DNA from 3 places in the Photobacterium leiognathi genome. Region 3 is predicted to be linked to each of the others. Evidence: riboswitches for the same ligand, from Rfam matches in the RefSeq annotation. Region 3 holds a riboswitch; each other region holds the start of a gene.
The links. A riboswitch is a leader RNA that binds a small molecule or an ion and turns the genes downstream of it on or off. The one in region 3 is predicted to bind lysine.

Region 1 (5,117 bases), 740 kb from region 3:
GTGAAAATAAGCGGCGTCATGCCTCTTTCACGGTAATTAAACGAAGATTGCAATAATGTGGTCGATTTCCCTGCATTCATTGCAGAGTAATAGAAATACATCTGGGCCATGAGAATTCCCTAGTAATACGATTGCTTTAAAAAAACTGCGCCGATGCTACAGAAATTCACTCATAATGAAAAGTGATAGACTTAACAACTACACATTAGTTACAAAAAAGCCCATAACATTGTATGGGCTTTCACTACATCGTATTAAAAATCAGCTTTTCACTATTGGTTGATAGGTTCGACGAGACAACCACGCAAAGAACACACATACCATAATGAATGTAGTAATCGCTGCAATAAACGCAACAGGTAATGAATCGGTCATCCCCAATACCAAATAGCCAATCATAGAGACAAAAGCAACCGACATCGCATATGGCAATTGCGTTGCTACGTGATCAATGTGGTGACAACGTGCCCCTGTTGACGACAAAATGGTGGTATCTGAAATCGGCGAACAGTGATCACCAAATACGGAGCCTGCTAATACGCCTGCTAACATTGGTAGCATTAACGCAATATCTGTAGCGCCAGCTAAATCCCCTGCAATCGGTAACATGATACCAAACGTACCCCATGATGTTCCTGTCGAGAATGCCATTGCACCCGATAAGATAAATAGGATCATAGGTAATAACATTGGGCTAATATTGCCTTGAACTAAGGTCGATAAATAACGACCTGTATTCATATCACCAATAACGCTACCGATCGCCCAAGCAAATAATAAAATTAAAATCGCTCCGAACATGGATTTAGCACCAATCCATAATGTTCGAGCAATTTCTTTAAACACAATACGCTGACGGAACACTGGAATAATCGCAGCAACAAGACCAAATAAACCACCTAAACAAAGTGATTTACCCACATCAGTATTTTCAAATGCGCCAAGAATAGCAAAAGATTTACCGTCTGCTGCAAGTGCTTGATAGCCTGTGAAAATCATAAAGAAGAAAGTAGCGGCAATCAGAATAATAATAGGCCACACTAAATCGCCGACTTTACCTTTCTCACTCTCCGTTATTTCTAATTCTTCGGTGAGATCTTTTGCTTGCTCATCAACATCACCGCCCTCATCAAAGCCACGACCATGCATGGCGGCCATCTCATGCTTTTTCATTGGTCCAATATCCCACTGGAACCAAGACACAACAAACACCATAGCTAAAGCAAAGATCGCATAGAAGTTCATTGGCGCTAGCGTTAAGAATGCACTTAGTGGCGTGTACTCAGTTACTCCGTGGGTAACTAAAATGCCACCAATTAAAGTAATAATATAAGCACCCCAGCTTGATGCTGGCATCAATACACACATCGGCGCTGCCGTTGAATCTAATATATAAGCAAGCTTAGAGCGTGAGATATAAAAACGATCGGTTACTGGTCGTGAAATAGAACCGACCGCTAAGCTATTAAAGTAATCATCAACAAAAATAAACACGCCTAAAAAAGCAGCTAGTAACTTGGCACCACGTTTACTTTTGATTTTTGTTTGTGCCCATTCTGCAAACGCACGTGTACCACCGGACAAGGTTAACAGTGCTGTCATCATCCCTAATATAATGAGGAATAATACAATACTCATGTTCCAGGTGTTTACCCCACCATCAGAAATGAATAAGCCTTTTATTGTTCCTCCTAAATAAGAAGCAGAATGATTAAATGAAAAATCATTTAAATAAAGAGCCCCTAATAATATACCTGCGCCAAGTGAAAGTAACACGCGACGAGAAAGTATCGCGAGCACCAGCGCAACTACAGGAGGAATGATTGATACTAATGAATGGGAATAATCGACTAAATTCATGATCTCAACGACAACCGAATTAGGTGGGAGATCTACTGTAGGAGATGGCTATCACCATATATGAAGAGCCTCTTAAAGCTCCCTTCGTCACAGTAGCGCTCCATAGTTAATATGATGTATACACTATGGCAGTGTTACACTTATTCAATGCAACCCCAGTAAGATGATTCGATGTCACGCTTACTTCGGCATTAGCTCCTTTCATTAACCCTCATCGGTTTCACCCTCTTGCTAATTACTGTTAGATAATGCACCTCTACCTTACAATAAGGATGCGAACATTCTACGTAATGTTTCATCATTTGCAACAACATCACAGAAAAGTTTTAACATCTCACAATGAATAACATTGCTTTCATAAATAAATTTTATTCAATTATAGCAACGAAGATGAAATATTATGAACTAAAGCGCATGAGCTGTTTCATTTTGTAACTATTTAACGAGCAATTTATCTTTTTCACTCTATTCTTTTATTTATAAATAGGATTGTTGTTTTAATTAACTATTAAGGGAAATAACGATTAAAGTGTTTTGACATAAAGAATAAAAGTATTACTATTGTAATAAATGATTCGACACTGCTATTATTATTTACAGTTAGTTAAAAATAACAGGAAATATAAAAATGTCTGATGCAATGAAAGCACTTTTAAACCTTCGTAGTCTTCGTGCGCTTTCTCGTGAATATACTCTAGAGCAACTAGAAGAAGCACTTGAGAAATTAACTACCGTTGTTCAAGAACGTGCTGAAGCTGAAGCTGCAGAACAAGCTAAAGAAAATGAGCGTAATGAAAAACTAGCTCAATACCGTGAAATGCTATTAGCTGATGGCATCGACCCAGAAGAATTATTAGCTAGCCTTTCTAAAGCACCAAAAGCAAAACGTGCTGCACGTCCTGCTAAATATAAGTTCATCGACGAAAACGGTGAAGAAAAAACATGGACAGGCCAAGGTCGTACGCCAAGCGCACTTAAGAAAGCACTAGATGAAGGTAAATCTTTAGAAGATTTCGAAATCTAATTCGCTAAAAGCATTACTGAAAAGCCCAACCTCGTTGGGCTTTTTTTATACTTGTTAAAAGCATCTATATCTCGCCTCCCCAAATATAAATAGTCTAAAGGTATAAGTTACCTTTCCCTTATTTTCCATTTTAATACCCAAACCAACATCAACAATAAAAAAGCCAGACAAACATGCCTGGCTTTTAATACATTTAACATGACAATGAAATTAACTTAGATCAATAAATCTTATCTGCTAAATGGCTTACTGCTAATGCAAAATAGTGAGATCGGTTCCATTTCATTAGCGTTTGGTAATTACCGTAAACAAGATACGCACGACCATGATTATCATCAGGTTGAACTAACCACGCTTCAATGTCTTCTTGTGGTAAGTTAGCACCCGATAAGGTACGAACCCCTAATGCTTGCCACTGTGCTAGCGTTTTTCCTTTATCCGCATCAGTACCTTTTAAACTGTCAGATAATGATGATGGGATTTGCACTTGGCGTCCCCAAGTATATTTATCATTCCAGCCAGACTTCTTCAGGTAATTCGCAGCAGAAGCAAATACATCTGCTTTTGTATTCCAGATATCCGCTTTACCGTCATTATTTCCATCAACAGCGAAAGTTAAATAAGAGGTTGGCATAAATTGACACTGACCCATTGCGCCAGCCCACGAACCTCTCATCTCATCAATAGTAATGTGACCTTCTTGAAGAATTTGTAATGCCGCCATAACTTGTTTACGGAATAACTCTTCACGACGACCTTCATAAGCCAATGTCGTTAATGCTTCCACAACATGGTAATTACCTTGTAATTTACCAAAGTTACTTTCAACACCCCACAACGCAACAATAAAGCGAGGCTGAACACCATATTTTTTACCAATGCGATCTAAGGTCTCTTTATTCTCATGATATAAACGACGTGCTTGTTTTACTTTCCAATCAGGCACAGCACGTGGAATATATTGATCTAAAGTTAATTTTTTTTCAGGCTGATTCTTGTCTGCTTTTACTGCGCGGTGCGTAAAAGTAATACCATCAAAAGCAGAATCTAAAATAGGTTCAGATATACCTTTTGAACGTGCTTCAGCTTTTAATTTATTTATGTATGCGTTAAATCCTTCATCAGCAGCAAAAGCTGTTGAGGAAATCCCTAATCCTAAGGCCACAACGGCCGATATTAAACGCTTATGCATAATAACCTTAATTAACTCTGCTAGCTTTGTCGGCTTTATATTGATCCAATAAGTTAGTCACTGGCGGTGGAACTTGAAGATAAAATCCAACCGTATTTAATGCCTCTTTCACTTTTTCAACATCGGCCAATGCTAACTTTCTACCATCAAGCTTTAACACCATAACAAATTGTGGTTTACCAAATGTAGTCATTAATGCTTCAGGTACATCTGAGAAATCATCTTTCTTATTAATATATAAATAAGTGTTATCTTTTTTTAAGCTTTTATAGATTGCACACAACATCTCAATTCGCCTATTTGTTAAAGCTTCCTCTTTCAGACCACAATTTTAACGCATCATTCCCTATTGGTTTATTTTTCACCATAAAGGATGAGACTTTTGTCTGAAATTCCAACGTCAAAGCAAGGATAACTTGCCCCTAACTGCTAGGGAATATACCATGCTACTACCTTTGTGATAATCAACAAGAGTGGTTAATTTAATCACTAACCATAATAACGCCCATGACCAAGACAGCTGAACTTAAAGGGAGCTCGTTCACGCTCTCTGCACTTCATTTAATCGATGGTGATATTAAAAAAGCAACTGATCACCTTAAAGAAAAAGTTGAACTCGCACCTAATTTCTTCGCCTCTGCACCTGTTGTTATCGATATATCTAATGCAGGCAAAGATATTAACTTTAAGCAGTTAAAAGCCGGAATTGTTGACGCAGGTATGATCCCTGTGGGTATTAGTGGTTGCAAAGAGCCTGAGTTACAAAAACAAGCAAAATCTGCTGGTTTTGCTATTATGAATGCCGCTCGTTCAGTAAAAGAGCAATCAACAGCAGAATCTACTGAAGTAGAACCATCTCCTCAGCCAGAAGAAAAAGGCCGAGAGTCAGCACTTATTATTCGCACCCCTGTTCGTTCAGGTCAGCAGATTTACGCAAAAAATCGTGACCTTGTCATTCTCAATCATGTGAGTGCTGGCGCTGAAATTCTTGCTGATGGTTGTATTCATATTTACGGAACACTACGTGGTCGCGCTATTGCA
Region 2 (5,117 bases), 1.6 Mb from region 3:
TAAAACGTTATGGCAGATACAACCGAGAGAGTGATGATATATACGAGCATCCAAATCTTTGGGGTTCAAAACGAACAGGGCCAGATTTAACCAATCTTGGGCGTAAATATTCAGATCAATGGCATATTATTCATCTGCGTAATCCTCGTGATGTAGTACCAACATCGATCATGCCGTCTTATCCGTGGTTATTTGAGCAAGTATTAGATGGTGAAGACATTGAAGCTAAGCTCACAGCCCTACGCACTTTAGGTGTGCCCTATAGTGACAAAGAAATTCGCCAAGCGAGATTAGAGGTGAAAGGTAAAACCAAAGCACAAGCATTAATCGCCTACTTGCAAAGCTTGGGACAAGATCAAGGAGTACGACCATGAGTGCTTTTTGGAGTAGTTGGGTCATAATCTTAACGCTGATTTTTTTAGCGTTCATGACTGCAGTCGTTGTGGTGTATTGGAAAAAGAACCACTCAGCCAATGCAAACCGAACTGTTGAGAGCTTTGATGGGATAGATGAAAACGACGCGGCTGTACCCAGTCTGCTGCTTTTATCCTATCTTGCTGCGTTCATTATTGCTGCGGTTTTCTTAGTGCTTTATCCCGGCATGGGAAATTGGCAAGGATTAATGAAATGGCAGTCTACCAGCGAAGCAGAATCTACCGCTCCGACTTCACTGCAGGCACAAATCGCTCAACTGGGTGGAGATAACTTAAGTTATAAAGATTTGAGTAAATCCCCTGAAATCGTCAATGCTGGCCTCGCTTTATTTCAAACCCATTGCGCCGCCTGTCATTTAAATCAAGCCCAAGGACAACTACATTTTCCCAATTTAAGCGATACAGTTTGGCTATATGGCGGCAGTGACGAAGCGATCCATCATTCCATTGTTCACGGCCGTAATGGTGTCATGGCTAGGTTGGAAAGATATTCTAACCGAAGAAGAAATTGAGCATGTTTCCTCTTATGTCGCTTCACTTGAAAAAAATCGCATTATTGCTGAGCCTACTATTAACCTTGAACTCGGTAAAACCGTATTTGATGCAAACTGTACCGCTTGTCATGGCAGTGATGCAAAAGGTAATCAAGCTTTAGGTGCGCCGAATCTCACCGATAATATTTGGCTTCATGACGGCAGTATTGAAGGCATTAATGCCACCGTCACATATGGCTTAAATAACGTTATGCCCGCTTTTGAAAACCAACTCACTGATGATGAAATTCAAGCTCTAGGGGCTTATATACGTCATCAAGGTAATGAGCAACAAAACAAACTTGCAGAGCTCGATCAAGATATGGTCAGTAAAGGACAGTATCTAGCCTACGCAGGTGACTGTATTGCTTGCCATACAGGTGAAGGTGGTGAACCTTTTGGTGGTGGTTTAGGTTTCTTAACTCCGTTTGGTACGCTTTATTCAACCAATATTTCAGCTCACCCTACCTATGGTATTGGTGATTACACCTATGAGGAGTTTTACGACGCACTACACAAAGGAAAAGGGAAACACGGTTATTTATACCCTGCAATGCCTTACTCGTCTTATCAATATGTCACCGATGAAGATACTCAAGCGTTATGGGCGTATATGCAATCGCTTAACTTTGTAAACACCCGTAATCAAGAGAATAAGATGATGTTTCCAAGTAACATTCGTTTGGGGCTATTAGGCTGGAATATTGCTTTCTTAAACACTGCACCACTGGAATACCCCGATGATATGACCGAGCAATGGAAGCGTGGTAAATACCTCACCATGGGATTAGGTCACTGTTCGGAATGTCATACACCACGTAACGTAGCGCAAGCCTTGATCGAAAAAGAGCTATTCCAAGGTAATTTAATTGATGGTTGGAAAGCTCCTGATATTACTGCAACAGAGCTTTATCAAGACCGTTGGGATGTGAAAACTTTAACGGATTTTTTAAAAACGGGTCATTCCGATAAAGGAACCGCATTTGGTGGTATGGCGGAAGTGGTACAAAACAGTACTCGCTTCTTAACAGAGAAAGACGTCGCAGCCATTGCGGAATACTTGATCACTGGTGATAAATATAACGAGTTAGATAGCTCGGTTCCTCAGCTTAACCCTCCAGGGTTTGGTGATTTAGTGCCAGCCGATGTTGATATTCAAACCGTTGAGCTAAAACCGTTAAGTAGCGACGATCCTGAAAACGAAGCCAAACTCTATGGTTTGTATGTTCAAACCTGTGGTGCATGTCATGGTAAAGACGGGAAAGGCCGAAAAGGTATCGCCCCTACACTGCTTAATAACGGGATAATTATGCACAGTGATCCTTACGATACTATTGCCGTTACTATTCGTGGTTTATCGCCAAACTTTATGGAGCAAGACACCAATTTCATGCCAATGAGTAGCTTTAACTCAGTGATCAGTGACGCTAACTTGGCAAAACTGATCAGCTTTGTTCGTGCGAAATTAGGTGATCGTACAGTGCCAGTTACCCCGCAAGAAGTTTCTGATGTGCGTAAGGCATTAGTTGAAGGTGGTTACGCTGGAAATATTCACAGCATGACACTACCAGAAGCTAATGAGCCAAATAGTTTTACGGAATAAGCGGATATCTAAACAGTGTACAGTTTCATTATCTGCTTAACATTCCATCAACAGTAATAACTTTTACAATTTTTATGCAATTTTTCACTGTTTTATATTGCCTCTGTAAAATTTATAAGTATCATCAAATTTCAATCCTTTGAGTAGAGGCGCGCTGCCTATTAGTATCCAGATGGAGGGTGACACCTAAGAAGTCTGGGGAAAGGAGTCGGCGCCGAAGTCATTGTTGTGTCATCAACAGTGGCTGGGTCTGCATTAAATAAGTGCAGAACTGCCATAGTTTACGTAGTCTATGGAGCGCTACCCTAAGGGATACGACGAAGTATTTTTTCTACAGAAATCTGTTTCTCTATCCTTTCGGTAGATCTCCACCTAATATAGGTGTTTAAGAGATCCATGAATCTAGTTCAATATTCTGACTCCCTTTTATCAGTCGTTCCGGCATTACTTGCTGTTATTTTAGCTATCGCCACTCGTCGCGTATTGCTATCACTTGGTCTTGGCATTGTTGCTGGCGCAATCCTTCTTAATGATTACAACCCTTTAGCTGCGCTAAAATACATTGTTCATCAAGTCGTTGGTCTTATTTGGTCTGACGGTGCGGTAAATAGTGGCAACGTGAATATGATCATCTTCATGTTGTTACTAGGCGGTTTGATCAGCCTAATGACAGCAACAGGTGCAACCCGTGCATTTGCTGAATGGGGTTACCGCCGTTGTAAAGATCGCCGCAGTGCAAACATGCTAACAAGCCTAATGGTTTTTGCTTTCTTTATTGATGACTTCTTCCACAGCTTGTCTGTAGGTCCTATTTGTCGTCCTGTGACTGACCGTTTCAACATTTCACGTGCGAAACTGGCATACCTACTGGACTCAACTGCAGCGCCTGTTTGTGTCATTACACCTATTTCATCTTGGGGCGCATACATTATTGCAATCCTTGGCGGTATCCTAGCAACGAACCATATTACTGATATCAGCGCGATTTCATTATTCGTTCAAATGATCCCAATGAACCTATACGCGGTGTTCACACTGCTTATGGTTATCGTGGTTATCTTCTTCCAACTAAACATTGGTCCAATGCGTCAACACGAAGCATGGGCAGAAGAAGGTAAACTATGGGACGAATCAAAAGGTCACCCTAAAGGTCTAGAGATCACAACAGAATCTTCAGGCAAAGGCACGATGATCGACATGGTACTGCCGATCCTAACGTTAACAGTATCAAGTGTTATCTTTATGGTGATCAGCGGTGCAGACGTTCTAGCCTCTCGCGGTGAAGCATTTAGCCTAATTAAATCACTTGAACACACTGATTTAGGTTCATCACTGGTCAACGCCTCACTATGTAGCCTTGCTGTTTCAATGGTATTAGCACTTCGCTTAAAGCTATCACTAAAAACATGGCTAACAGCAGCACCACAAGGTATTCAAGCAATGATGCCTGCGATCGTTATCCTAATGTTCGCATGGACTATCGGTACTGTAGTAAGTGACATGAAAACTGGTCTGTACCTAGCTTCATTAACGAAAGGTGGCTTCCCTACTGAACTACTACCTGCATTAGTATTCGTTCTATCTTGCGCAATGTCTTTCGCGACAGGTACAAGCTGGGGTACGTTCGGTATCATGTTGCCACTAGCGGGTGATATGGCGGTAGCAAGTGATGCTCACCTACTAATGCCTATGCTTTCTGCGGTACTTGCTGGCTCTGTATTTGGCGACCACAGCTCACCAATTTCAAGCACAAGTATTCTGTCGGCAACTGGTGCTGGTAGCCACCACATGGATCACGTGATGACTCAGCTTCCTTACGCTGTAACAGTGGCATTCGGTGCATTATTAGGTTACTTAACCATGGGTATTATGTCGTCAACTATCGCTGGTATCGGCGTAAGTGCACTATGGTTCCTAGCATGTTGTACTATCCACCTTCGTCGTCACAGAAAATACCAACAAGCGGTAACAGCATAAGCTAACTGTCTAAATTCATAATAAATGAGATAACTCCCCGTTCGTTTTATCCTGTAATTGCTTTATGCTTAGGGTTAAACAACGGGGATTTTTTACATCAAATTTAGGAAAGAAACATGGAATACTTACACACAATGATCCGCGTGAGCAACCTAGATGCATCACTGGACTTTTACTGTAATAAGTTAGGATTGGTTGAAGTTAACCGTAAAGAAAGTGAGCGTGGACGCTTTACCCTTGTGTTCCTTGCAGCACCAAGCCAAGCGGAAGCAGCAAAAGAGACCAAATCACCGTTGCTTGAACTGACTTACAATTGGGATCCTGAAGAGTACACTGGCGGTCGTAATTTTGGACACTTAGCGTTTACAGTTGAGAACATTTACGAGTTATGTGCGCGCCTACAAGATAACGGGGTTGTTATCAATCGCCTACCACGTGATGGACACATGGCATTCGTTCGCTCACCTGATGGTATTTCTATTGAATTACTGCAAAAAGGTGATGCACTTGAAGCGCAAGAGCCTTGGGCATCAATGCAAAACCAAGGCGAATGGTAATAAGCGATTCTTG
Region 3 (5,117 bases):
TACCTTTGGATCCCAGCTAAGAACCCTATCGGCTACGACACTATCGCAAACCGCCCTTATGGTATTTTTCAGCAACCGAATGTGATGGCAAGCTTTCTTGCAACAGGTTTAGTGATTGGCACTTACCTATTAGCACGTATCCCGCTCTATCGTGGTAAATGGTCATGGCAACATGTCACCTTACTGGTGACCCCTGTACTCACCATTCCTATGTTAGTGGTGTTGAACTCTCGTACCGATTGGTTAGGTGCAATTATTGGCGTAGCACTCATGCTGCCGTATTTACGTCGCTTTGCCGCCAAACAAGTACAACGCTTATGGCTATTAATGATTGCATTAAGCTTGAGCCTTGCTTGGAATATCGCCTCAACAGAGCATTGGAGTCCTAAATCAAATTCGGCAGAAGTAACCAGTGATGCTCGAGGAGTTATATATCCACAAGCCTATGAGATATTTACCACTAAACCACTCACTGGTTATGGCTACGGAAAGTTTGAAGCCGCTTACATCACGCAAACTGCGTTATGGCACAATGAAGATCCAACGCAACACGCAGGTGTTCCAAGTTTAGATCATCCACATAACGAATTACTTTTCTGGGCAGATGAAGGCGGTATTATGCCACTTATCGGCTTATTGCTTGCTGCATTTGCGGTAATGGTAAAAATAAGAAAAGCGCCTAATGGCACCCAATTAGCCTTAATAGGATTATTTTTCCCTATCGTATTTCACACACAATTAGAGTACCCGTTCTACCACTCTTTAGTGCATTGGCTGACCTTTATCATCCTTATTTTTTGGGTTGATAATCTCACAGCGAAATACCATAAACGCTCCCTACAGTACGTATTAGGATTAAAAGTTTTCGCGCTGATCACCCCTATTTTCATTTCAAGCTTTATGGTAACAACGCTGTATTCTGGCTGGCAGCTCACCAAATTTGAAACAACTAGACCTGTAAACATCGACTACCTACTTAAAGTCAATAACCCATGGTCGTGGAAAAACCGTTTTGATTGGGACTTACAACTTACCCAACTGCAACTTGGTATTGGTAGCGATAAACCAGCGCTGATTGAAGACTATATTCAATGGGCAACCGAGAAAGCGAAAACATGGCCTAGACCTGCACTGTATCAAAACCTGATCCTTGCTTACGATGCCCTCGGCAACAAAGAGCAAGCATCTCAAATCAGAGATGAAGCGCTGTTCTTGTTCCCTGATTTAGATTTTGAGCAGCAAAACAGTCAAGCAAACGCAACTTCTGCTGCGAAATAACCATAAAAAATGGCTACCCACCCGGTAGCCATTTTTATTTACTCATCAATTAATTATTTCAATGTAGTTTCTAGCGCTTTTAAGCACAGCGCAACATTTTCACTTCTTGCACCATAACCCATCAAACCGATACGCCACGCTTTTCCTGCCAACGCACCTAATCCTGCACCGATTTCTAAGTTATAGCGTTGCAACAATTCATTGCGAACCTCTGCATCATCAACACCGTCAGGAATATAAATAGCATTGAGTTGTGGTAACCGTGACGCTTCTTCTACCACAAATTGGATACCTAACTTTTCAAGTCCTGCTTTAAGCTCTTCATGGGCGTTACGATGACGCTGCCACGCATTTTCTAACCCTTCATTATGCAGCAGTACTAACGCTTCATGTAGTGCATATAGACTATTTACAGGCGCGGTATGGTGATAACTACGTTTGCCCTCACCACTCCAATAACCTAACACTAAGCTTTGATCTAAAAACCAGCTTTGCACTTTGGTTTTACGTTGCTGGATTTTATCAATCGCTTTTTGGGAAAACGTTAATGGCGATAACCCCGGCGTACAAGACAAACACTTTTGACTACCAGAATAGACCGCATCTAATTGCCATTCATCCACCAGCAATGGCACACCACCGAGAGACGTCACCGCATCAACGATGGTTAAACAATCATGTTTACGGGCAATTTCCGCCAGTGTTTTCGCATCACTCAATGCGCTAGTTGAGGTTTCTGCATGAACAAACGCCACAATGTTAATGTCAGGATTATCTTGTAATGCTTGCTCAACAAGATCGGGAGACACTGGCGCCCCCCATTCATTATCAACCACAACCGCTATACCACCACAGCGTTCGACATTTTCACGCATACGCTCGCCAAAAACACCATTACGGCACACTAACACCTTATCGCCTGGCTCAACGAGATTAACAAAACACGCTTCCATCCCTGCACTGCCCGGCGCAGAAACAGCAATAGTGAATGGATTTTGGGTTTGGAAAGCATATTGCAGAAGCTGTTTTAACTCATCCATCATACCGATGAACAAAGGGTCTAAATGTCCCACGGTTGGACGACTTAATGCTTGTAATACTTGCGGGTAAATATCCGATGGCCCCGGCCCCATCAGTGTTCTATGTGGCGGAATAAAACTGGTAATTGTCATTATTTTGCTCCGTAAAGTCACAGTCCCTATAGATATTTTTTGTATGGAACGGGTTGCTATCGTTTTAAGAGTATTAGAGCCCTTTCATTGACGCAAGAGTCGATGTCGCATCCCTTACGCACAGTCGCTTAATTTTAAATGTAAATTATTTGTCACATAACATTTGACAAACAGGTAACAAATCTTATTCAATGAGACGATATTTTACTCATGTGTTGTTTTCTATTTAATAACAGCATGTAACTAACACAATATTAAAAAACGGAAGAGGAGCGTTACCTAGGTATCATAATGACAGGGCCCCACCCTAGCGCCATTATGAGAGGGAGAGTAACGCCGAGGTATGACTCATTAGGGGATCAGTCATATCGGCTATGAAGGTTGAATCCTTCTAGCTGTCACCACGCTCAACAATAGAATGTGGTGGGGAGCTTCTGGGTAAGTGCTTTAAATTCACTTCTCATGCTCTCCTGACAGGATGTCGGGAATACTCCCGGACAAATAGCCTACCTTATGATTTGTTTACGATTTAGGGAGAAATAATGGACAACTCTATTGCTAACTCAGCATTGACCGTCGCCAAGTTCGGCGGCACCAGCGTGGCCGATTTCACAGCAATGAGCCGCAGCGCTAAAATTGTTATCGCTAACCCAGATACCAAAATTGTGCTGATTAGTGCCTGTTCAGGTGTTACCAATATCTTAGTTGAACTCGCCAATGGCGTTAGTGATGCCAGTACTCGCCAGCAACGATTACAGCAACTGACACAAACACACCAAGATGTGCTTGATCAACTTAAGCAACCATCAAGTATTCAAGATGCGATTTATAGCTTACTTGACAGTGTTGCGACACTTGCTGAGCAAGCGGCTATTGCAACATCAGCTCAACTAACCGATCAAATCGTTAGTCATGGTGAATTACTTTCAACCTATCTTTTCACTCAAATTTTAGTTGAACAAAATGCACCTGCTGTGCGTGTAGATATTCGCCCAATCATGCGCACAGACGATCAATTTGGTAAAGCGATACCTCAGCCAGAGCAGATCAAACAACAAGCAGAAACACAATTGCTACCATTACTCGATGGTAATATTGTTGTTTCGCAGGGCTTTATCGGTTCAAACAGCCAAGGTGTGACAACAACCTTAGGCCGAGGTGGTAGTGATTATAGTGCCGCGCTTGTTGCAGAAGCTGTGAATGCATCAACATTAGAAATTTGGACCGACGTACCGGGACTGTACACAACCGATCCACGTATCACCCCAGCAGCACAACCGATTAAAGAGATCAGCTTTAGTGAAGCCTCTGAAATGGCAAATTTTGGTGCTAAGATCCTTCATCCATCAACCTTAGTACCAGCTGTTCGTCAACAGATCCCTGTATTTGTCGGTTCATCAAAAGCACCAGAGCAAGGTGGTACTTGGATCCGACAATCGGTAGAAGACGCGCCACTGTTTAGGGCATTAGCACTACGTGCCAATCAAACGATGGTGACACTCACCAGCTTAAATATGTTCCACGCTTATGGTTTCTTGGCCGAAGTATTTCGCATTCTCGCTGAACACAAAATCTCAGTCGATTTGATCACCACATCTGAAGTCAGTGTATCACTCACTCTCGATCAAACCGATACTGGAGGCGGTGCACCAACACTTCCACTTAAAGCTGTCGAAGAGCTAAGCCAATTATGTCGTGTCGAAGTTGAGCAAGGCTTATCACTGGTTGCACTCATTGGTAACCAAATGAGTGATACTAAAGGCTCTGCAAAAGATATCTTTGGTGCATTAGAAGATCATAACCTTCGTATGATTTGTTACGGCGCAAGTCCACACAATCTATGTTTCTTAATCAATGAAGATGAAGCAAAAGACGTCGTTCGTACATTGCACGCCTCTTTACTGGAATAACCCATTCCAAACACACAAATCTTAAATAAACAAAAAGGCGCATTGAGCGCCTTTTTTATTCATCTCTATTGAGGTATTACAGATTTGGCCCAAGCCATTTTTCAGCTTCGATCAAATCCCAGCCTTTACGATCAGCATAACTTTCAAGCTGATCTTGTTGGATCTGCGCTACCGCAAAGTAACGTGAATCAGGATGAGAGAAATACCAACCCGATACCGAAGCGCCTGGGTACATGGCATAACTGGTGGTTAATGACATGCCAATATTCTCTTCCACATTCATCAGCTCCCATAGCGGTGCTTTCTCAGTGTGTTCAGGACAAGCAGGGTAACCCGGTGCTGGTCGAATACCTTGATACTTTTCGCGGATCAAATCTTCATTTGATAGATTTTCATCCGCTGCATAACCCCAAATTTCTTTACGCACTCGCTCATGAAGGTATTCAGCGAACGCTTCTGCTAAACGATCGGCAACTGCTTGGATCATAATGGCATTATAGTCATCACCTTGGGCTTTATACTCGTCCGCCAATTCGCGCTCACCAATACCACCTGTAACCGCAAAGGCACCAATCCAGTCAGGTTTACCCGATTCTTTTGGTGCAATGTAGTCAGAGATACAATAGTTAAAACCTTTTGGCTTCTCAGTTTGCTGACGCAAGTTATGCAGCACTGTTGCGACTTCGGTACGTGATTCATCGGTGTATACTTCGATATCATCCCCAACACTTGCAGCTGGGAACAAACCACACATACC

Region 1: another riboswitch for lysine. It lies ahead of Q7674_RS12040 (Na+/H+ antiporter NhaC family protein); the one in region 3 lies ahead of lysC (lysine-sensitive aspartokinase 3).
Region 2: another riboswitch for lysine. It lies ahead of Q7674_RS15725 (Na+/H+ antiporter NhaC family protein); the one in region 3 lies ahead of lysC (lysine-sensitive aspartokinase 3).

What each region holds. Positions count from the first base shown of each region.
Region 1 is NZ_CP131601.1:1,037,240-1,042,356, reverse strand. It holds gene Q7674_RS12045 (thymidine kinase) at 1-110, opposite strand, end outside; gene Q7674_RS12040 (Na+/H+ antiporter NhaC family protein) at 262-1,860, opposite strand; lysine riboswitch at 1,946-2,127, opposite strand; gene Q7674_RS12035 (H-NS family histone-like protein) at 2,489-2,884, shown strand; gene Q7674_RS12030 (lytic murein transglycosylase) at 3,105-4,076, opposite strand; gene Q7674_RS12025 (YcgL domain-containing protein) at 4,084-4,362, opposite strand; gene minC (septum site-determining protein MinC) at 4,584-5,117, shown strand, end outside.
Region 2 is NZ_CP131601.1:1,883,649-1,888,765, forward strand. It holds gene ccoO (cytochrome-c oxidase, cbb3-type subunit II) at 1-374, shown strand, start outside; partial or broken gene ccoP (cytochrome-c oxidase, cbb3-type subunit III) at 371-2,570, shown strand; lysine riboswitch at 2,707-2,881, shown strand; gene Q7674_RS15725 (Na+/H+ antiporter NhaC family protein) at 2,967-4,547, shown strand; gene Q7674_RS15730 (VOC family protein) at 4,664-5,104, shown strand.
Region 3 is NZ_CP131601.1:292,430-297,546, reverse strand. It holds gene Q7674_RS08300 (PglL family O-oligosaccharyltransferase) at 1-1,278, shown strand, start outside; gene Q7674_RS08295 (pyridoxal-phosphate-dependent aminotransferase family protein) at 1,332-2,450, opposite strand; lysine riboswitch at 2,708-2,892, shown strand; gene lysC (lysine-sensitive aspartokinase 3) at 2,993-4,360, shown strand; gene metH (methionine synthase) at 4,437-5,117, opposite strand, start outside.